3 regions of the Clostridium sp. 001 genome follow, and region 2 is predicted to be linked to each of the others. Evidence: predicted binding sites of a transcription regulator. Region 2 holds the regulator's gene; each other region holds the start of a gene.
The links. The regulator HrcA, encoded in region 2, represses chaperone genes, less so after heat shock. The targets are predictions, from matches to a motif close to TGTTAGCACTCNNNNNNNNNGAGTGCTAACA.
Positions count from the first base shown of each region.

Region 1: htpG (molecular chaperone HtpG) is a predicted target of HrcA. The motif match lies at 1,405-1,435, and genes of this name have one in related genera.
Region 3: groES (co-chaperone GroES) is a predicted target of HrcA. The motif match lies at 1,886-1,916, and genes of this name have one in related genera.

Region 1 is NZ_CP020473.1:4,483,994-4,492,308, forward strand. It holds gene B5S50_RS20830 (ATP-binding protein) at 1-1,335, shown strand, start outside; gene htpG (molecular chaperone HtpG) at 1,624-3,498, shown strand; gene B5S50_RS21735 (hypothetical protein) at 3,844-4,170, shown strand; gene B5S50_RS20840 (APC family permease) at 4,180-5,043, opposite strand; gene B5S50_RS20845 (epoxyqueuosine reductase) at 5,129-5,797, opposite strand; gene B5S50_RS20850 (LysR family transcriptional regulator) at 6,012-6,887, shown strand; gene B5S50_RS20855 (ABC transporter permease) at 6,955-7,737, opposite strand; gene B5S50_RS20860 (ABC transporter permease) at 7,743-8,315, opposite strand, start outside.
Region 2 is NZ_CP020473.1:3,323,061-3,331,375, reverse strand. It holds gene dnaK (molecular chaperone DnaK) at 1-1,865, opposite strand, end outside; gene grpE (nucleotide exchange factor GrpE) at 1,950-2,582, opposite strand; gene hrcA (heat-inducible transcriptional repressor HrcA) at 2,633-3,673, opposite strand; gene hemW (radical SAM family heme chaperone HemW) at 3,863-5,011, opposite strand; gene lepA (translation elongation factor 4) at 5,060-6,868, opposite strand; gene B5S50_RS15525 (hypothetical protein) at 6,990-7,313, opposite strand; gene B5S50_RS15520 (stage II sporulation protein P) at 7,722-8,315, opposite strand, start outside.
Region 3 is NZ_CP020473.1:1,741,280-1,749,594, forward strand. It holds gene groL (chaperonin GroEL) at 1-1,482, opposite strand, end outside; gene groES (co-chaperone GroES) at 1,545-1,829, opposite strand; gene B5S50_RS07980 (TVP38/TMEM64 family protein) at 2,164-2,880, opposite strand; partial or broken gene B5S50_RS07985 ([Fe-Fe] hydrogenase large subunit C-terminal domain-containing protein) at 3,007-3,306, opposite strand; gene B5S50_RS07990 ([FeFe] hydrogenase, group A) at 3,434-5,113, opposite strand; gene nuoF (NADH-quinone oxidoreductase subunit NuoF) at 5,118-6,992, opposite strand; gene B5S50_RS08000 (NAD(P)H-dependent oxidoreductase subunit E) at 6,994-7,470, opposite strand.

The DNA of each region.
Region 1 (8,315 bases), 1.2 Mb from region 2:
GATGATTTGAAAAAACAAGTGTATGAAGGAAAGCGTCAGTTAGAGGATATAACTGAAGAACTTAAAGAATTTAATATTACGCTGGAAGAAGAAATTACTGAACGCACAAAAACTGAAGAAGCTTTAAGAGAAAGTGAGAGAAAATTTCGTTATTCCATAGAAGAAGCTCCAGTTCCTGTAATGCTGTATATGCAAGATGGTGAAGTATTAAAGATCAATAGAACATGGAGTGACATTACAGGATATACCATTGCAGATATTCCTACAATATCTAAATTGGCAGAAATATCGGATGTATTTAAAGAAGATATGCACAAGTTATCAAACTTTAGTGAAAAACAAAGCAGTGGCGAGTATTCTGTAAAGACAAAACATGGTAATATACGAATATGGGATTTTTACTTAGCCTGTATTGGAAAATTGACTGATAAACGAAATATGTTAATAGCAGTGGCTGTAGATATAACCGAAAAAAGATGTATGGAACAATTGCAAAAAAACATAGAAAAAGAGAGAATTAGGCTAAGTGAGATCAAAAAGTATGATAGAATGAAAACAGACTTTTTTGCCAACATTTCTCATGAACTCAGGACCCCTATTAATCTTATTTTTTCAGCTATACAGGTGTACAAACTTAAGTTAAAGGAATGTATCTGCGAGAATCCATGTTCAGATAGATACAAATATATAAAAATAATGGAACAAAATTGCTATCGCCTTTTAAGGTTGGTAAACAATTTAATTGATATAACAAAGATAGACTCGGGATACTTTAGTATAGATGAAGTTAATTATAATATAGTAAGCCTTGTAGAAGATACGACTCTTTCTATAGCTGACTATATAAAAAGCAAAGGATTAGCTGTAGTATTTGATACTGATGTAGAAGAAAAAGTTATAGCCTGTGATCCGGAAGAAATAGAGAGAATTATGTTGAATTTGTTATCAAATGCTATAAAGTTTACTCCCCGCGGCGGGAAGATTATGGTTAGTATAGAAGATGGCAAGAAAAGTATTTCTATAAAGGTAAAAGATACAGGCAAGGGTATTCCTAAAGAAAAGTTAAATTCTATATTTGAACGTTTTGTACAAGTTTATAAATCTCTTGCAAGAGAGAATGAAGGAAGTGGAATAGGGCTTTCACTAGTAAAAGCTTTAGTAGAATTGCACGGTGGAACTATATCAGTAAAAAGTAGGGAAGGTTATGGCAGCGAATTTATCATTCATATTCCATGTAAATTAGTAGATGGCAAAACTTCTAGTAAGAACGAATATGGTATAGAAAAAAATTACATTGAGAAAATCAATTTAGAGTTTTCTGATATATATAATTAATTTAAAGGATTGTTTTTCGCAAAACTTATAAAAAACATATTGACAAAGATGAAATAATTGCTAAAATAAAATTAGCACTCAGTTATTATGAGTGCTAATAAAAATAATTTAAAGAGGCGTTTTTATGTTCCGATTAATACTTATTTATTCGAAACAGAAGGAAGTAGTAAGGACGGCTTGATTACTGTTAAATAGCCGCGCTAACTTACGTTTATAAGCGAGGCTTTCTTAAATTGATTTTATTAAATATAACAAAACGTTTTTATTTAGATGAAAGGAAATGATAAAATGGCTACAAAACAATTTAAGGCTGAATCTAAAAGATTACTTAATTTAATGATTAATTCTATTTACACAAATAAGGAAATATTTTTGAGGGAACTTATATCAAATGCCAGTGATGCAATTGATAAAAGTTATTATCGTTCATTAGTTGACGAAAATGTTAGTTTTAATAAAGAAGACTTTTATATTAGAATTGCAGCAGATAAAGAAAACAAAACCCTTACTATTACTGATACTGGTATAGGTATGACAAAAGATGAACTTGAAAATAATCTAGGTACTATTGCAAAAAGTGGTTCCTTTACATTTAAAAATGAAAATGAAGCAAAAGAAGGAGTAGATATCATAGGTCAGTTTGGAGTTGGATTTTACTCTGCTTTTATGGTGTCAGATTTAGTTACTGTAAAAAGCCGTGCCTTGAATTCAGATGAAGCATACAAATGGGAATCAAAGGGTGTAGAAGGGTATACAATTGAACCTTGTGAAAAAAATGAAGTAGGAACTGAAATTACATTAAAAATTAAAGAAAGTACTGATGATGAAAAGTATGATGAATTTTTAGATGAATATAAAATAAGATCATTAATTAAAAAATACTCTGACTTTATAAAATATCCAATTAAAATGATGGTAAAGAAAAGCAAACTAAAAGAAGGCAGTAAGGATGAACATGAAGAGTATTTTGAAGATGAAACTTTAAATAGTATGGTTCCAATTTGGAGAAAAAATAAAAATGAACTGAAGCCTGAAGATTATAATCAGTTCTATATGGATAAACATTTTGGATATGAAAAACCGCTTAAGGTAATCCATTCGAGTGTTGAAGGTGTTGTAAGTTATAATACTTTACTTTTTATTCCAGCTAGAGCACCTTTTGATTTCTATACTAAGGAATTTGAAAAGGGATTGGAACTTTATTCAAATGGCGTTCTCATAATGGAGAAGTGTGGGGATCTTTTACCAGATTACTTTAGCTTTGTACAGGGATTAGTTGATTCAGCAGATCTTTCACTTAATATTTCAAGAGAACTTTTGCAGCATGATAGACAGCTTAAATTTATTGCAAAAAAGATAAAGGAAAAAATTAAAAGTGAACTTTTATTAATGCAGAAAAATGATAGAGAAAAGTATGATGAGTTTTATAAAAACTTTGGAAAACAGCTTAAATATGGTGTTTATGCTGATTTTGGAAGTAATAAAGAGGTACTTCAAGATTTACTCATGTTCTATTCTTCTACAGAGAAAAAGCTTGTAAGCCTTGACGAATATGTTTCCCGTATGAAGGAAGACCAGAAGTTTATATACTATGCAACTGGTGAAAACATAGATAAAATTGAAAAATTACCACAAACTGAAGTTGTTAAGGATAAAGGATATGAAATATTGTACTTTACAGATGAGGTTGACGAGTTTGCAATTAAGATGCTTATGAAATACAAGGAAAAGGAATTTAAATCTGTTTCAAGCAAAGATTTAGGATTTGAATCTGATGACAAGGAAAGTGAAAAGGAAACAAAGGAAAATAAAGAACTGTTTGATTTCATGAAGGAAACATTAAATGGAAAAGTTAAAGAAGTTAGGGCATCAAACAGATTAAAGACCCATCCTGTTTGCCTTGCAAATGGTGGTGAATTGTCAATTGATATGGAAAAGGTGCTTAATACAATGCCAAACAATCAAAATGTAAAAGCAGATAAAATTTTAGAGATAAATACAAATCACCAAATGTTTAAATCAATAAAAGATGCATTTGAAAATGACAAAGATAAACTTAAAATGCTTTCAAATGTATTGTATAACCAGGCACTTATGATTGAAGGACTGCCTGTAGATGATCCTGTGGAATTTGCAAATGATGTTTGCAGTTTGATTAAGTAAAGAGGAATATGCTAACAAATCAAATTGGCAATTTTTAATTAATCAACTTTCGCAGTTTAAAAATAATGCGAAGCAAAGCTTCGCAAGTTAAGAATTAATAATGAAAAATTAATAGTGAAGGATGATTTTTAGCTATCGCAAAAAATCTTTAAATTTATATAAATCAGCAATGTTTCGCTTTAGCGGAACGAGTGATGAAAAGCTTAATCAAAGATTTTTTGTATTGTAACGGAAAAAAATCCACATTAACTATTAATTCTTCATTATTAACTATTAATTAAAAATTTTATATATGCGAAAGTTGAGTTATTTGTATTTTAACCGCAGGAACTAGGGACTTTCTCCTTGTTAAGTCTTTTGTTGCTATATAAAGATAAAAGTATAACTATAATTAAAAGTGAAATGCTCCATAAAGCTGCTTTAAACAACAATAGTGTAAATGATACAATGAGTATTGAAACTGCAATTTTGAGTTTAATGTTGTGGAGTAGTTTAAATCCCGCAGCTAAACAAACTATTGCATTGGATAGAAAAAATACGTTAGCACAGGTTACAATCTTGTCCAGACTTAAAAAATTTGCAGCTGCTAGAGATAAAACTACAAGATGTATACATACCAGTGTTATTATGGCATTGATGGGACTTCCATTTTTGTTTATATATGAGAGATAAAAGGGCAGTTTATTGTTTGCAGCACGCTTTGCACTCATTCTTGAAACTCCTCCAACTATCATAAGATAAGTACACATACACAGCCCCGATGCAGCAACAGCAATTATAGGCAGAGAAAATGAACCAAATAATGGGGTCATGATTGCTTGAAGATACATTTTGTACGGAAAGTGCAACAGTAATATATAACCTTATAATAACTATAAGGCTTATTGTCATTGCTTTTATAAGTGTCATTTTTGGATTTTTTATGTCTTCTATATAGTTTCCTATGATTTCCCATCCTATGATTGCCCAAAATAAAAGTAAAAGGGTATATCCAAACTTAGAAAAAGAAAATGATGTTTCAGGTGCATGTACATTTGAAGCAAAAATCAAGGTATATATGCTTCCGCAAAATAATAGTGCAGCTGTGAGTCCTGTTAAAATTAAAGTAAATTTTGCCAGAGTTTTTACACCACATATAAGAATTAGGGCACATATAATTTCCATTCCAAATGCAATCATTTCAACTTTAATATTTGAAAATATGCTAAAACTTTTTAAAAAGTTTGCAGCTGTAATTAAAACTGCTGTGGGGCCAAAACAAACTGCAGCTGTAAGAAAGTTTGAAGTCAGTTCTCGAAAAAAATTCCCAAATACATTTCCAATAGCGATTGCAACGCCTTCATTTCCAGGACTTTTCAAGCTTAGAAATACAAAAACATAGGCAAATATAATGCCAAGCAGCATTATTATAATCCAGGCTGGTATTGCCCATTTTCCAATCAGTTTGTAGGCAAGAGGTGGTAACAGAACTATTCCTGATCCTAGCACCGGGCCTACTATAAGACCACAAAGTGTTATTGTTCCAATATTTTTACTCTTATTCATATTTTATATTTAGTGATGGAATGTATTAATAAGAACCAAACTTTCACTAAAATTTACTTCCTTTCTTTAATTTTATTATAGCTAGTTATATTTTTGAAAATGGGCATACTTTCCTACAAATATTGCATGAATATACAAATCCTCCGCCTTCAGTTACTGAAGCACATTTCTCTCTACATTTTTTTTGATTTACTGTAGTTCCATCTAGTGCAGATTGAGGACAAGCTTTTAGACAAATAGTGCAATTATCAGGACATAGCGTGTCTAATAAATTATCTGCTTCTAATTCTGTATCAGTAAGCACTGCTCCAAGGTAGAGCCTATTACCATATTTTTTATTTATCAGTAAAGTATTTTTACCAATACATCCTATTCCAGATGCTTGAGCAAGATGTTTTAATGATAATATTCCTCGTCCATGCCTATTTTGTGAATCCCAATATTCATAAGGTTCATCTGATGGAATAGGGATTGCCTTGTAGCCTTTTGATTCAATACTAATAGTAAGTTGAATAGAGATGTTATCTAGTAGTTCAACAGACTTATTTTTAACAAATGTATAGGGAACGTTAGTGTTTGTTTCAAACAAACTTGTTGAAAATTGTTTACCAAATACTATGATAGATTTTGTTTTAGCATAGACATCTAAGGGATGAAAGCCTTTTGGAGCATCATCAAATCTTTCTATATTTGAAATTCCACATACGTCGGCACCAAATGAATATGCCATTTCTTTAATAAAATTACTATCCATAAATTTCCTCCCTAATAGTATAATATTATTTTTAATAATAGATTCAAAAACGCGCCATAATTGAACAATTAAAACCAGTATACTTTTGCAAAAGCTTACCTTAAAAAATTCATTGAATTTCCAATAGATTTATAGTAGCATAAGATTAACTATTAATAAAATTGAATTATTTGAAAGTACAGTTCAGTTTTATTGAAGTAAGTGGAGGTATGATATGGAATTTAGAAACCTAAGAACATTTTCTGAAATTGCACATTTAAAAAGTTATACTAAGGCAGCAGAGGAATTGGGATATGCCCAGTCTACTATTACGACCCAAATTCAACTTTTAGAGGAAGAACTTGGTGTAAAACTTTTTGAAAGAGTTGGAAGGAAAATACACCTTACTTCAAAGGGTGAAGTGCTTCTTAAATATGCAGAAAATATAATAAGCCTTACAGAGGAAGCTAAAGAGGCAGTAAGTGAAATAGATCTTCCCTGTGGAATTCTAAAAATAGGGATTGTAGAATCCCTATGCACTATGAGACTCCCAGAACTGCTTAAAAAATATCATATGAAATATTCTGAAGTGGAAGTGATAATTAAAGTAGGTGTTTGTTCAGATTTGCGAAGTATGCTTAAAAACAATATAGTTGATTTGGCATTTATTTTGGATAAACCAATTGTTGACCCAGATTTGATATCCTGTGTATCTTATAATGAACCAATGATATTTTTAACGTCTCCAGTAAATAGGCTTGCTGGTAAAAGACAAGTTACAATGGAAGACATTAAAGATGAGCCTTTAATTGTAACGGAAAAAGGGTGCAGCTATAGAAATATTTTTGAGAAAATGTTTCAAAAATCAGGTTTAAAACCTAATATAGCCTTGGAAGTTGGAAGTATTGAGGCAATTAAGAGCTTTACCATAAGCAATCTTGGAATAACCCTGCTTCCTGTTATGACGGTAGAAAAGGAGCTTGAAAATGGTGAGCTTGTTGGATTTGATTTGGATGGGTGTAAATTTAATATGACAACACAAATACTATATCATAAGAATAAATGGGTAACAGCTGCAATGAGGGCATTTATATCAGAAGCTAAAAGTTAAACAACAAAAGATAGTAGATTTTGTTGTTTAACTTTTAGCTATTCAATATTTAAATTCACTGTATTTATTACCATCCTTTTTTTGGTGTATGTTTTGCAGCTTTTTTAGAAGCTTTTTTTAGTTTAATAGAATTTCCAGTGAAATGAATCAAAAGGATGGAAAAAAACAGTGAAATTCCTATACTTAAAAGATTCAATAGTACATTCCAATGAATAGAAGAATCGTAGCTTCTATATTGAATTATGCCAAGACCTGCAGTAATTGGACACAGATTTGCAAGCAGCATATTGTCTGATGACAGCATACCAACATAACCATATACAAAAGCAACAATAACACCAGCTAGAAAACCATTTGTTAAATGGCTTGTTATGATGATGATTGGTATCACAGCAAGATAGAGAAAAAGATTAACTAATGTAATTTGCCACAGAGCTTGTATTGTCAATCCTAAAGAAAAATTTGGAAAGCCAGCAAAGATTTCTGCTATAATTGTAAAAACAGTGCACACAATACCAAGAAATAAAGACAACATTCCGCATACAATCAATTTACTTATAAGAAGCTGCTTGAAGGAAATAGGAATTGTCAAAATATTTTTCAAAGTGTCATCTTTTTGTTCACGGGTGATAATATATCCAGCAATCAAAGTAATACACATTGGAAAAATGGTAGACATATTATTTTTAATCACTTGTTCTATTAGATATCTAAAATCCCATACAGAACCATCCTTTGCCATAGAAGTGAATAAAGTTAACAATATCGAAAGGAGCATAAGTGTAATTCCAGCCCAAATAATGTTATAACGTTTTAGTTTCCAAAGTTCTGTTTTAACAATTCTCCACATTTTTATTACTCCTCCCATTTTTTGTATAACCTAATTGCCAAATATATAGAGACTACAGCCATAATGAACAAAATAGTGACGACACAAAGTGTTGATGGAATAAGTCCTGATAGCTCAGATAAATTCATTTTGGTATGACGTGCCATAAAACCTGCACTCCAAAATTCAGTAAGCGACATGGGAATAAGCCATAATATTGATTTGGGAAGTGTGTTATAAAGGGATGTAGCGCTCAAACTTAATATACTGTAAAACACACACAGCAAGATAGAGAAAATGTATGTTCTGCTGAAGAAGACCACCAGTACAATTAGAGGCAATGTTCCTGCTGCTATAAAGATTCCTATTTCAACAGACATAAGTAGTTTTAGTAACATTCCATTTACCTTAAATACCATCATGCCGCATAATGCCGTGGCTATTGTAGAGGTTACACAAAAGATAATGCTAAATATAAACAATACTGAAATTTTAGCAAAAATCATCTGTTCGATAGTAACTGGGATTGTCTTCAAACTTTTGAATGTATTACTGTCACGTTCCATAAAGAAAAGTATAGCTGCAATTATACCAATTAC
Region 2 (8,315 bases):
TTATAATCTGCATCAACTACATTGTCATCTTTTTTTTCTGATGCACCTTGAGAACCTGCTCCTGCTCCTGCTCCTGGATTCTGTCCTGCTCCCATGTTTGGATCTGCTCCTGGATTTTGACCAGCTTGAGCATTCTGACTATATATTTTAGATGTAATTCCATAGAAAGTTTGAGTTAAATCTTCAGTAGCTTTCTTTATTGCCTCTAAATCTTCTCCATCTTTTATTTTCTTTAAAGCTTCAACTTTTTCCTCTACAGTTTTCTTATCTTCAGCTGATACTTTATCTCCCAAGTCCTTTAATGTCTTTTCTGTCTGATATACAGATTGATCGGCATTATTCTTTATATCTATGGATTCTTTTCTCTTTTTATCCTGTTCTTCAAACTTTTTGGCTTCATCTACTGCCTTGTTTATTTCATCATCACTTAAATTAGTTGAAGCTGTAATTGTTATATTAGCTTCTTTTCCTGTTCCTTTATCTTTAGCAGATACATTTACTATGCCGTTGGCATCTATATCAAATGTAACTTCAATTTGAGGAATTCCCCTTGGAGCTGGAGCTATTCCTGAAAGTGTAAATCTTCCAAGAGTTTTATCATCAGCAGCCATCTTTCTTTCACCTTGAACTACGTGAATTTCAACTGAAGTCTGGCCATCTGCTGCAGTTGAAAATACCTGACTCTTCTTAGTTGGTACTGTAGTGTTTCTGTCAATAAGTGGAGTAGCAACTCCTCCTAAAGTTTCAATTCCAAGGGTAAGTGGTGTAACATCAAGGAGTAATACGTCTTTTACATCTCCAGTTAAAACTCCGGCCTGAATTGCAGCTCCTACAGCTACACATTCATCAGGGTTAACTCCCTTTGATGGATCCTTACCAGTAAAATTCTTAACTGCTTCTTGAACAGCTGGTATTCTTGTAGAACCACCAACTAATATGATTTTATTTATATCATTTATTGTAAGTCCTGCATCATTTAATGCTTTTCTCATAGGTTCAATTGTCCTTTCAACTAAATCTTGAGTCAACTCATTAAATTTTGCTCTTGTCAAGTTCATGTCTATATGTTTTGGACCAGTTGCATCTGCTGTAATAAATGGTAAGTTTATATTTGTTTGAGTAGATGCTGAAAGTTCAATTTTTGCTTTTTCAGCCGCTTCCTTTAATCTTTGAAGTGCCATTTTGTCATTTCTTAAATCTATACCATTCTTAGCTTTAAAATCTTCTGCTATATAGTCCATAACTTTCTGGTCAAAGTCATCTCCACCTAGACGAGTATCACCATTTGTAGCTTTAACTTCAAATACTCCATCTCCAAGCTCTAGTATGGATACATCAAAAGTACCTCCACCTAAATCATATACAAATATCTTTTGACTTGTATCAGTTTTATCAAGTCCATAAGCAAGTGATGCAGCTGTTGGTTCATTTATTATTCTACGTACATTTAATCCTGCAATTTTACCTGCGTCTTTAGTTGCCTGTCTCTGACTATCATTAAAATATGCTGGTACTGTTATAACTGCTTCAGTTACAGTTTCTCCTAAATAAGCTTCAGCATCTGCCTTTATTTTTTGGAGTATCATTGCAGATATCTCCTGTGGTGTATAATCTTTTCCATCTATATTTACTTTATGGTCTGTTCCCATTTGTCTTTTTATTGACATTATTGTCTTATCAGGGTTTGTTATTGCCTGTCTTTTAGCAACTTGACCTACCAATCTTTCTCCATTTGCCTGGAATGATACCACTGATGGAGTTGTTCTTGCTCCTTCTGAATTTGCTATAACTGCAGGATCTCCACCTTCCATAACTGCAACACATGAATTAGTTGTTCCTAAATCAATACCTATTATTTTTGACATATTAACTTACCTCCTAAATTTAACTGCGTTAAAATTATCTTGCATATATTTAATTCAAACAAATTTAATTTGTATGTTTTAAACTTAATTTGCTACTTTAACCATACTGTATCTAATTATTTTGTCTTCTCTCTTGTATCCTTTTTGCAATACTTCTACTATAGAATTTTTATCATATTTATCATCTTCTATATGCATAACTGCATTATGTAGATTGGGATCAAATTCTCCTTCGCAAGGTATTTCCTCTACATTTAATTTTGAAAGGGCATTATTAAATTGCTTCATTGTCATCTCTATACCTTTTTTCAAATCTTCTGCATTTCCTTCTACATTTACTGCCCTTTCCAGGTTATCTAACACTGGTAAAACTTCTTTTAATATATCCTTACAAGCATCGGAATAAATATTATCCTTCTCTTTAATAGTTCTTTTTCTAAAGTTATCATACTCTGCCATAACTCTTGCAAGTCTATCTTTAGTAGAATCCAATTCATTTATGGCCTTCTTATTTTCATCTTTTAATTTCAAATTTTCTTTTTTTAATTCTCCTAGCAAACTTATCTCTTTATCTTCTGTTTCTTCTACTTCCTCTTCTGAATTATCCTCTGTGCTTTCATCTACACTTTCATTATCTTTATCTTTTTTTTCATTTTCTGAATCATTTTCACATTCTTCATTAAGGTCTTTTACATTATCACCTTTATCCTTTAACATTTAGATATTTCCTCCAATCTAACATTTATACATATTTTACAAAATTTATTCTATTTTTCATCAGAATAAGCATTACTTAAAATATAATTCATTTCCTTTACTACATTTGCAAGTATTGATATGACTTTAGAATAAGGTATCCTTGTAGGTCCTATGACTCCAATTTCACCTATAGGTCTTTCATTCAAACTGTAAACAGCAGACACAACGCTACAATCTTCTGCACCTTCTGTATAATTTTCCTTACCTATTTTTACTGAAATATTTGAATTACTGTTCAGTAAGCTGCTAACTTTATCTTTATTATCCATCATAGATAAAAATTCTCTTGCCTTTTCTATATCCTTATATTCCGGATAATTAAAAATATTTGTAGCCCCCTGGGTATATATATTTGAATTATCTACACTATTTAAACTATCATACAATGCAGAAATTATATTATTGAATATATCTTCATATCCTTGGAAATCATTTTTTAAATTATTTATAACTTCCAAATTTATCTGTTCAGCACTTAAATTCTTTAATCTGACGTTTAGCATATTACTTAATTTAACAAGAGTATCATCTGAAATAGTTTTTCCTACCTTTATCAAATTGTTCTTTATAATACCGCTATCAATTATAAGTACCAATAATATATTGGTGCTTGATTCAATGTTTATTAACTGTACATGCTTTATATAGCCCCTTTTAACTGAAGGTGCTCTAACTATAGAAGTAAGTTTAGTAAGCTCCGATAAAAGACAAACAGCCTGCTTTAATATTTTATCAACCTCAAATAAAGCTGCATCTATAATCTGTGATTTTATTATATACATTTCTTCTTCGCTCAAATTTGGTATCTGTATCAATTTGTCAACATACAACCTGTATCCATTATTAGAAGGTATCCTTCCTGAAGAACTGTGAAGTTGTTCTAAATAACCCATTTCCTCCAGATCCGCCATTTCATTTCTTATAGTAGCTGAACTTACACCTAAGTTGTATTTTTTAGCTATGGTTCTGGATCCAACAGGCTCTGCAGTGTTTATATAATCATTTACTATTGCCTGAAGTATTTTTATTTTTCTTTCATCCATTTCCATAATATCACCTCTTTATTAGCACTCATTGTTGTTGAGTGCTAATTGCTATGATTAAAAAATATCACTCATAATTTTTTTTGTCAATACTATATAACTATATTATGAAGTTAAATAATATGTTTTTTATAATTTAAAATGAAATTCATTGAGGTTTCTCACATTTACTTAAAATATCTAACTCACTTGAAATTATGTCAATATAAAGTCACACATTACACTATTAGATACTTCTATTCCTCTTTTACTTAAGTACAACATATGTCCCTCTTTTATTAAAATACCCATGTTTATGTACTTTTCAATTACATTACCATATACAGAATAAATATTCTTGTTAAATCTCTTGTAAAAATCTTCTGTAGAAATTCCATCTATTTTTCTGAGACCCATAAATACAAATTCCTCCATACTGTCACAGATAGAATTTTTATGTTTATCTAATCTTAAAAACTGGTTTAAATTTCCCTGTAAAATATATTCTTCTATATTTTTTGTATTTCTATACCTGTACCCATCTACATAGGAATGAGCACCTGCCCCACAACCTATATATTCCTCTAAGTTCCAGTAAATTAAATTATGCTTGCATTTTCTATATTTTTTCGAAAAATTGGATATTTCATATTGTTCATATCCCATTTTAGACAAAAAATCTAGTGTAAAATAATACATCTGTCTTTCTTCTTCTTCTCCAGGCAAATTCAAACTTTTTGACTCATGTGCTTTGTAAAAAGGAGTACCTTTTTCCACTATAAGGCTATAACAAGATATATGTTCCGGATTCAACTTAACTACATTTTGCAGAGATTCTTTCCAATCTTTTATTGTCTGACCTGGAAGTCCAAACATAAGATCTATGTTTATATTTGAAAAACCAAATTTTCTTGCCATGTCATATGTCTTTAAAAAATCTTCTAAAGTATGAATTCTACCTATACATTTAAGTATAGAATTCTGCCAAGCCTGAAGACCTATACTGAGTCTATTTACTCCCATCTTCTTTAAAGCTTTAATTTTCTCTTCTGTAAATGTACCCGGATTACCTTCTACTGTAAATTCTAAGTCATCTTCTACATTTATTTTCTTTAATACTTCATATATGTTATTCCAGGATTCTAATGATAAATAGGTGGGAGTTCCCCCACCTATAAATATAGTTTTTATTTTTCTATCTCCTATAGATTCTATATCTTTAGCCAGTGCTTTTGTATAATTTACCATAAGTTTTTCTTTTCCACTATAAGATGGGAAATCACAATAGAGGCACTTTTTTTTACAGAAGGGTATGTGTATATATAGAGCCACAGCCTTTTTAACATCTATATTTTTATCTTGCATAAAACCACTTCCAAACTCCTATTTTCCTAACAAATTTGCTATTAGCTACTAATCCTCAGTTTTAAGTATGGCCATGAATGCTTCCTGAGGGATTTCTACGGAGCCAACCTGCCTCATTCTCTTCTTTCCTTCTTTTTGTTTTTCAAGGAGTTTTTTCTTTCTTGATATATCTCCTCCATAACATTTTGCAAGTACATCTTTTCTCATAGCCTTAACTGTTTCCCTTGCTATAATTTTTCCACCTATCGCTGCCTGTATTGGTATTTCAAAAAGTTGCCTTGGGATTATTTCCTTTAATCTTTCTGCTATACCTCTACCCCTTTCATAAGCTCTCTCTTCTGGAACTATCATGGACAATGCATCTACCACTTCTCCATTTAAAAGTATGTCAAGCTTTACTAATTCAGCAGCTTTATATCCTTTTAACTCATAATCAAGTGAAGCATAGCCCCTTGTTCTAGATTTTAATACATCAAAAAAGTCATATATTATTTCATTTAGTGGAATTTCATAATTTAAAGAAACTCTGGTAGTTTCTATATACTGCATATCCTTAAAAGTTCCCCTTCGATTTTGAGAAAGTTCCATAACTGCTCCCACATATTCAGAAGGTGTTATTATTGATGCCTTTACTATAGGTTCCTCCATGTACTTTATTTCTGAAACTTCGGGCATATTTGTTGGATTTGTAAGTTCTATTACAGTACCATCTGTTTTTCCAATCTTATATATAACAGAAGGAGCTGTAGTTATTATATCAAGGTTAAATTCTCTTTCTACCCTCTCCTGTATAACATCCATATGCAAAAGTCCTAAAAATCCACATCTAAATCCAAACCCCAATGCTATAGAAGTTTCTGGCTCAAAGCACAAAGCTGCATCATTTACCTGAAGCTTTTCCAGTGCATCTTTAAGCTCACCATACTTTGCTCCATCTACGGGATATATACCACTATATACCATTGAAACAACAGGTCTGTATCCCTTTAAGGGTTCTTTGGCTTCTCTAGAAGCTTCGGTTACGGTATCTCCTACACGTGCATCTCTTACATTTTTAATGGACGCAGTAAAGTATCCTACATCTCCTGCTTTAAGTTCGTCTCTTGGCATAAAATTAGGAACAAAAATTCCTGTTTCCGTAACCTCATACACTTTTCCTGTAACCATAAGTTTTATCTTCATTCCAGGTTTTATTACACCTTCCATTACTCTTATATGACAAACTACTCCTCTATAGCTATCATAATTTGAATCAAATATAAGAGCTTTTAAAGGTGCATTTTCATCTCCCTCAGGAGCTGGCACTTTGCTTACTATTGCCTCTAAAACCTGTTCTATATTTAGTCCAGTTTTTGCAGAAACTGTTGGTGCATCAGATGCTTCTATTCCTATAACATCTTCTATCTCATTTTTTACCTCTTCAGGCCTTGCACTTGGCAAATCTATTTTATTTATTACAGGAACAATCTCCAAATCATGATCCAGTGCCAAATAACAATTTGCAAGGGTTTGTGCTTGTATGCCCTGGGTTGCATCCACAACCAAAATAGCACCTTCACAAGCTGCCAAGCTTCTTGAAACCTCATAGTTAAAATCTACATGTCCCGGTGTATCTATAAGATTTAGTATATACTCTTCTCCTGAAGGCCTTTTATATATAAGTCTAACAGCCTGAGACTTTATAGTTATTCCTCTTTCTTTTTCCAACTCCATATTATCAAGTACCTGGGAGTCCATCTCCCTCTCAGTAAGAGTTCCTGTCTTTTCAATTAATCTATCTGCAAGTGTAGATTTACCATGGTCTATATGAGCAACTATAGAAAAATTTCTTATATGTTTTTGTCTTTCGCTCTGCATACTATTTTCCTCCAATACCTATGAAAAGTTAAAAGATTTTCATTACTTGATCAATCTCTAGCTTTCCTGTACGAATAACTACAGTAAATTATATCATAACAAATATGCAGTGAAAAGTACATTATTTAGGGAGCTTACTTTCTAGATTTTTAAATGTCTCTGAAGTTTTATTTATAATATAAGAAGTACCTGAATGTACTTTTTCTCCCACTATATTTATAACTTGTTTAGATCCGTTTTCAAAATTATAAACTATTTTATTATTTAAACATAATGAATACTCCCCTACATCAACTGTAAAATCAAAGGGAGAAACAGTATAATTTATTTTAAAATTAGATTTATCTTTTATATATTTAGGTAGTCCTGCTGTTATAGTTACAAATCCCAAAAGTACTATTATAATGCAAAATATTATCACAACTCTAATACCTTTTTTACTCAAAAAAAATCACCCCACATAGAAACTAGATTTAAAACCATAAAGTTTCTATTATAAGGATGAACACTTCTACTAATTTTATACAAAAGTTTTTAAATTTATCACAACTTTCGCAGTTTAAAAACTTTGCGAAGTAAAGCTTCGCAAGTTAAGAATTAATAATGAAAAATTAATAGTGAAGGATGATTTTTAGCTGTCGCAAAAAATCTTTAAATTTATATAAGTAAGCTCTTAGTAATGTTTTGCTTTAGCAAAACGAGTGGTGAAAATCTTAATCAAAGATTTTTTGTAGTATAACGAAAAAAAATCCACATTAACTATTAATTCTTCATTCTTAACTATTAATTAAAAATATTGCTTTCCAAAGTTTTTATATTAAGTCAAGATCCCATACGTGTGAAAGTTGCATTATTATTTATTATTAAGTACCTCTGCTATTATTCTAGCAACATATTTACCTGTGGCTTTGGATTCATCCGAAGTGTTTATATCTGCTCCAATCTCCATCAGTATTGCATTGTTACTCTTATCCTGATTAAAGTACCTTGTTCCATAATTATAGTAACAAACTCCCTTGCAAAGTCCTGGAAATAGCTTATTTGAAGTATTTATCACAGAATTTGCCATAGCCATGTTTTTATCAAAATGAGGATTTTTTCTAGCCATAACCAACATAAATTTAGATATATTTTCTCCATTCATCCTAGCTGTAACTGATTTTTTATCATCTACAGAATCTCTGTGTAAATCTATTATAAGCTTAAAATCACCATACTTTTTTAAATACTTGTCAAGTGTTACAGCAGATCTGGAATAACTTTGGGTATAAGCTTCTGCATCATGCACTGTCTTATCATTTATTGCAGATATACCATAGTTATTTTGAAGTTCATTTACTATTACATCTCCTACTGCACATACATTTTGGGTAGTATCAAAACTATTTGCATCACCTGGTTTATAGCTTTCCGTAGTATGTGTATGATATATTAACACTTCAGGTTT
Region 3 (8,315 bases), 1.6 Mb from region 2:
TGGGTCTACAATACCCTTTTCTACCATATTTACATATTCACCTTTCAATGCATCATATCCAACGCCTACTTCACTATTTCTAACTTTTTCAATTATTACTGAACCTTCAACACCAGCATTGTTTGCTATCTGTCTAATTGGTTCTTCTAATGCTTTTCTTATTATGTCTATACCAACTTTTACATCTGGTATATCTGAAGTTAATTTTTCAACTTCTGGAATTGCATTTATATAAGCAGTTCCGCCTCCTGGTACCATACCTTCCTCAACACCTGCTTTTGTAGCTGCTAAAGCATCTTCTATTCTCAATTTTTTCTCTTTTAATTCAGTTTCAGTTGCTGCTCCAACTTTTACTACAGCTACTCCACCTGCAAGTTTTGCAAGTCTTTCTTGAAGTTTTTCTCTATCGAAATCTGAAGTAGTTTCCTCTATTTGAACCTTAATCTGAGATACTCTATCTGCTATAGCTTTTTTATCTCCTCGTCCATTTACTATAGTAGTATTTTCTTTATCTATCTTTACAGATTCAGCTCTTCCTAAATCTTCTAATTTAGCTTCTTTTAAATCTCTTCCTAATTCTTCTGATATTACCTGCCCTCCAGTAAGTATTGCTATATCCTGAAGCATTTCTTTTCTTCTATCACCAAATCCAGGTGCTTTTACTGCTACACAAGTAAATGTTCCTCTTAACTTATTTACAACTAAAGTAGCAAGTGCTTCTCCTTCTACATCTTCAGCTATTATAAGTAACTTCTTTCCTTGTTGAACTATTTTCTCAAGTAGTGGTAATATATCTTGAATATTTGATATCTTCTTGTCTGTTATTAAGATATATGGATCTTCTATTGCAGCTTCCATTTTTTCTGAATCAGTAACCATATATGGACTTAAATAACCTCTGTCAAACTGCATACCTTCAACTACATCTAACTCAGTTCCCATAGTTTTTGATTCTTCAACAGTTATGACACCTTCATTACCTACTCTTTCCATGGCATCAGCTATTAATTTACCTATTTCTTCATCAGAAGCTGATATAGCTGCAATTCTTGCTATATCTTCTTTTCCTTTTACAGTTGTTGAAATTTTCTTTATTTCTTCTACAGCCTTATCTACAGCTATCTTTATGCCTTGTCTTATAAGCATTGGATTTGCTCCAGCTGTAACATTTTTTAATCCTTCTCTTATTATTGCTTGAGCAAGTAAAGTAGCTGTAGTTGTTCCATCGCCAGCTACATCGTTTGTCTTTGTAGCAACTTCTTTTACAAGTTGTGCTCCCATATTTTCATATGGATCTTCTAATTCTATTTCCTTTGCTATTGTAACACCGTCATTTGTAATAAGTGGTGAACCAAATTTCTTATCAAGTACTACATTTCTTCCCTTAGGTCCAAGTGTAACTTTTACTGCATTTGCCAGTTTATTTACGCCTTCTTGCATTGATTTTCTTGCATCTTCACCGAATAAAATACTCTTTGCCATAAAAAACCCTCCTTACAATTAACCGTTATATAAATACTTATTTTTCTCTTTGAATTAATTAACTACTCAATTATAGCTAATATGTCATCCTGTTTTAAAATAGTGTACTCTTGTGCATCTATTTTTACTTCATTTCCAGCATATTTGGAGAATAATACCTTATCTCCTACTTTTACTTCCATTTTAACTTCTTTTCCGTCTACTGTTCCGCCAATTCCTACTGCCACAACTTGTGCTTCTTGTGGTTTCTCTTTAGCACTTCCTGGTAAAACAATACCGCTCTTTGTAGTTTCCTCAGCTTCTAATTTTTTAATTACAACTCTGTCTCCAAGTGGTCTAATTTTCATCTAAACCCCTCCTTAAAAATATTTAAATGTATTTAAAATTAATTTTTAGCTCTTATTGTTAGCACTCATTAATTGTGAGTGCTAATACAATTATTATAATAATGAATAATATCTATATTTTCAAATTTAAATTTACCAGCTATTAGCCTATTTTACAGTAAAAATCTTAATTATTCTTTAATTAGATAGCTATTTCGCTTTATTACTATAAATTTCATATATATCTTAATATATAAACTTTTCATATGTAAAACCATACCTATTATTATCTTCCAATTAGGTTTATATATACAAACTATTTAAAGTTTATTAAAAAAAGCGATAAACAATCCAACTAAAATTCTTTATCGCCTTGAGAAGTTTTATTTTTTGTTATCTTAACTATTATTTTTTCTCCTTTTAGCACGCCTATTATAAATAAAAGTGTCATTGTGATTCCTATTAATATAAGAACTATTTTATTCCCAGTATATATTTTTGAGCCAAAATAAGCTGAAATAATTACTCCAGGCAACCTTCCTAAAGTTGAATAAAGTATAAAATGCTTAAACCTAATGTTTGATATTCCACATATATAAGCCAGAACGTCCTTAGGTATTCCTGGAATTAAATATAGTAAAAATACTATAAAGTTTATGCTACCTAAATTCAACACCTTATGAAAAAATTTTAAATCCTTGCCAGATATTATTTTATTCACAAGCGGCTTTCCATAAATTCTAGATATACTATAGGCTGCTATGCTGCCAAAAGTTATGCCTAAGATTGATATGATACTTCCAATCAATGTTCCATATATATATCCCCCTGCAATTTGGACAATCTCCCCTGGTATAAAAAAGGCAACTACCTGCAAAAATTGAACAAATAAAAATACTACTATCCCATATTTGCCATAGGACATAATCCAATTCTTTATTTTATTTGGATCTCTAAATATATACATGTATTTATTGTAATATTCGTATGCAACTGCAATTAATATAAATAATATAATTGCTAGCACTATATAAGATTTATATTTTTTTAAAGTTCTTTTTAATCTTTTCAATCCATACCACCTAATTTAATGTAATTAATATTCATTATGTTCAATTCATTTTGTTATATACCTTAAATCTTACCACAATTTTTTATATAATTTATTAAATTTCACTTAAACATATGAATATAGGGTTTATCCTTCAAAATCTACATCTTTAACCTTTTCAAGATTTTCATTAGAAAGTACGGATTTCTTATCGGATTGCTTACTAAATTTAATCTATTGTCCTCTAGCTTTCATGGAAGAAATCATAGTAGCCGGTCCTCCAATACACCCACCTTCACACATCATTTCCTCTATAAAATTGTCCTGAAGCCTTCCAATTTTAGTTGAAGTCATAATCTTTTTTATCTCGTCTTTTTCACTTACTTTTACAGGATCAAATTGAAAAGTGAATAAAAACTTGGAATTTATTTAATTAAAACATTGAATAAATCTCTATGTTTTAGATTTTATGTGATTTTATTAAAAATAATATTTTAAACTAAAAAAGGGATTCTCCCTTTTTTAGCCCATGGAGAGTCCCTTTTATTTTTAAACTTGTGAGCTATTATCTATTCTATTTACGGTTTACATGTAATAGTTCGTGAGTTTTACCTTTTAACAATCCTGAATACAGTGATTTCATAAGCGGATTGTCAGCTGTACGTTTTATAGTGCTCATTTTATCTGATTGATATATTCCAGCACTACGTTTTAGCTTTCCTTCAAGTTTTTCAAATGGTTGTCCGCCACCAGAAATACATCCACCTGGACATGCCATAACTTCAACGAAATCATATTTTGATTCACCAGATTGTATTTTTTGTATAAGATCTTCTGCATTTCTAAGTCCACTTACTATTGCTATTTTTATTTCACGATCACCAACAGTAATGCTAGTTTCCTTAGTACCTTCCATACCTCTCACACCATTAAAAGCAATAGAACGTAATACAGCATTTGGTTCATCAGCTAAAACCTTACGTATAACAGCCTCTGTTACTCCACCTGTTACTCCAAATATAACACCAGCTCCACTGCTAAGATCAAATGGCATATCAACTGCTTCAGGTTCTAGTTCAGAAAATACAATTCCTGCTTGTCTTATCATACTAATAAGCTCTTGTGTAGTTATTACGTGATCTACATCAGGTACTCCATTTCTTGAAAACTCTTCACGTTTTGCTTCATATTTTTTAGCTGTGCAAGGCATAATTGCTACAACTACAATTTTTTTATCAGAATCTTTATAGTATTCTTTAAGCACAGATCCGAACATTTCCATAGGTGACTTACATGTAGATACATTTTGCATTAATTCTGGATGAGTTTTTTCTACATAATTTATCCATGCATGACAACAGGATGTAAACAACGGTAGTTTCTCATTTTTCTCAAGTCTTGAAGCAAATTCTGATGATTCCTCCAAAACTGTAAGATCTGCTGCAGTGGAAGTATCAAAAACCTCATCAAATCCCATTCTTTTAAGCGCAGCTACTATTTTGCCCATTTCATTTTTACCGTTTTCTTCTCCCAATTCCTCATTAAGACCAACTCTTACAGCAGGAGCAATTTGAGCTATAACTTTTGTATTCTTGTCACTGAGTGCTTCCCATAGTTTAGCCGTATCATCCTTTACTACAATAGCACCAGTAGGACATACTGCCGCACATTGACCGCAGCCAACACAATTTGAATTTGCTATAGGTTCATCAAATGCAGTAGTTACAGTCATATTAGAACCTCTTTTAACAAAATCAATAGCACCAACATTTTGTACTTCTTCACATACTCTTACACAGTCACCGCATAAGATACATTTACTTCTATTTCTCACAATGCATAATGATGAATTATCAATTTTTTTATTTACAGAAGTATTTTTAAATCTTACCTTCTTTATTTTAAAACGCTTTGCTAAATCTTGTAATTTACAATGCTCACTTTTTTCACAAGTTGTACAATCTCTACAGTGATTTGCAAGTAACAGTTCAAGAATATTTTTTCTGTATTTTCTAAGCCTTGGAGTATTCGTATATATTTCCATACCAGCTTGAGGAGGAGTAGAACATGAAGCTTGCATACGTCCACGTTTATCTTCAACCATGCACATACGACATGCACCATAAACTGAAAGCTCTGAATGATAGCAAAATGTAGGTAAATCAATACCAGCTTTTCTAATTAATTCAAGAATATTTTTTTCACCATTTATCTCTACAGGAATATTATCTATAATCATAAATTGTCTACTCATTCTATTAATCCTCCTTTACAGCTTTAAATACACAAGTATCAACACAGGTACCACATTTTATACATTTATTTTGATCAATTGTAAATGGCTTCTTGATTGTTCCTGAAATTGCTCCAACAGGACAAGCTCTTGAACATTTTGAGCATCCCTTACAAATTGTTTTATCTATATATATTGTTCTAAGCTTAGTACATGTTTTTGATGGACATTTTTTATCAACTATGTGAGTTTCATATTCATCACGGAAATTCTTAATAGTACTAACAACTGGTGATGGAGCAGATTTCCCAAGTCCGCATAATGCTGTTGAAGATATAGTATCTGCTAGTTCTAACAACATATCTATGTCTTCTATTTTACCTTTGCCTTCAACTATGCTCTCAAGAATTTCAAGCATTCTCTTAGTCCCTTCACGGCAAGGAACACATTTTCCACAGGATTCATTTCGTGTAAAGTTCATGAAGAATTTTGCAGTATCAACCATACATGTATCTTCATCCATAACTACAAGTCCGCCAGAACCTATCATGGCTCCTACTTTTTTAAGTGAATCAAAATCCAGTGGTAAATCAAGATCTTTACTTGTAAGACATCCGCCAGATGGTCCTCCTATTTGTACAGCCTTAAATCTTTTACCGTTTCTTATTCCTCCACCAATATCAAATATTACTTCTCTTAGGGTTGTACCCATTGGCACTTCAATTAATCCTGTATTTTCAATATTTCCTGTTAAAGCAAAAGCTTTTGTACCAGGACTGTTTTCAGGTCCAATGTTTCTATACCAGTCTGCTCCTTTAGCAATAATTACAGGTACATTTGCAAATGTTTCAACGTTATTAAGTACTGTTGGCTTACCAAAAAGTCCATGTTCAACAGTTCTTGGAGGTTTTACTCTTGGCATACCTCTTTTTCCTTCAATAGAAGCTGTAAGGGCACTTCCTTCACCACAAACAAAAGCACCTGCTCCTTTATTAATTTTAATATCAAAGTTAAAACCTGTTCCAAGAATATTTTTACCCAAAAGTCCGCATTCTTTTGCTTGTGCAATTGCATTAGAAAGTCTCTCTACAGCAAGAGGATATTCTGCACGGACATAAATATATCCCTCTTGTGCACCACAGGCAACACCTGCAATCATCATTCCTTCAAGTACTCTATGAGGATCTCCTTCCATTACACTTCTATCCATGAATGCACCTGGATCACCCTCGTCACCATTACATACAATATATTTCATATCTGCCTTTTGACGTTTTACTTGAGTCCATTTACGACCAGTAGGAAATCCACCGCCTCCACGTCCTCTTAAATTTGATTCATCTATTTGCTTAATAACTTCATCCGAATCCATGTCAAATAATGCTTTTTCAAATGAGGAATATCCTCCTAAAGCAATACATTCTTTTATTGAAGTTGCATCAATGTGACCGCAGTGCTCAAGGGCAACTCTTGTTTGTTTTTTATAAAAAGGTATTTCCTGCTGCTTTCTATATATTTGTCCATCTTTTTTATATGCAAGTCGTTCAACACATTCATCATTAAGTATAGTTTTATCTAAAATTTCTAAACAGTCATCCGATTTTACCTGTATATACAAGTATCCGAAAGGTTCAACCCTTACAAGAGGTCCCATCTCACAAAATCCATGACATCCGCTTTTCTTGAGGCCAACTGATTTATCATGCGGCTCTTTTTCAAGTTCTACTGTACAATTTATTCCTTTTTCTTTCATCAATCTTAGAAATTCATCATAAATTTTTAATGAACCACCTGCAACACATCCAGTACCACCACATATGAGAATTTTCTTGCTTTGCATTTCAAGACTATTTTTATAAATTTTTCTAGCATTAATCAAATCATTTCTACTACTAAACATGTTATTTTTCCTCCTTAAGTGAGTTTAAAAGTTCCATTGCTTTATCAGGAGTCATAGAACCATGTACCTTGTCATTAATTGTGATAGCAGGGGCTAGTCCGCAAGCGCCAAGACAAGAAACCGTTTCCAAAGAAAACATTAAATCATCAGTTGTAGTTTTAGTCTCTGAAAGCTTTAATTCCTTTCTTAGTATATTCAATATAGGTATAGATCCTCTTACATGGCAAGCAGTACCGTTACATACTTTTATTACGTATTTACCTTTAGGCTCTAAAGAAAAATTTTCATAAAAGGTTGCTATACCATATATCTTCGCTTTGCTAACTCCAAGATTTTTTGAAAGATATGGAAATATCTCCTTAGGTAAATACCTGTATACTCCTTGGATGTCCTGCAATATTGCAATAATATTGCTAGATTTAAATTCATGATTTTTCAATATAGTATCTAACTTACTGTAATCAAATGACGTATTCATTGTACACCCTCCTTATGATAAATATTATTGTTGTGACTTTCGGAAAGGCATAAATATAAATTTTTAATTAAATTCTATCAACATTTCTATGCATTACAAAAAGCTTTATTTGAATACTATAGCAATTCTTCTTAAGCTATTTCTTTAAATACTGCCAGCTTAATCTTTATTATTTTATTTATAATAAAATAAACCATAGCATACATCTCAATAGAGCTTAATGTAGATAAAATTATTTCTTTTATTTTTGAATTTTCAATTTTATAAATTGTTGGCAGGCTTCATTTTTTAGTTGGATTATTAAAATTAATTTATCATTATGAAATTAATTTTTAATGCAGTAGGTAATATACCTTTTAGTAGATCATTATAGTAATCAATGCAACGTTTACTTTCAGAATTTAAAAATGTTGATGTTATTTTAAAATGTTCATTTACAAAGGCAACATTTATTCAATATCCTTCTTAGCCTGAATTACTTCATACTTAATAATTGTGATAAATTCTTAGCCTGAATTACTTCATACTTAATAATTGTGATAAATTCTTAATATGAAGAACTTCTTACTTTTTCATCTAAAAGAATATTGTAACTTTACCTAAAAGATTAACCTTTGTATTTTTCACTATGTAATTAACTATCTTGTGTTATTAAAGAAGCATATTCCTTTAACACCAAATACTCTAATCTTAAGTGAATTTCAAAATTTGTTATCTTATGTTTTCCTTTGTCACATTTTATAATTTGTTTGTTTAATTATAACACTTTTAGATGTAAAATGTAACTACTTTTTATTTTTTATGGGCAATATAATACTTTCCTTATATATTAGTTGTTTACAAGG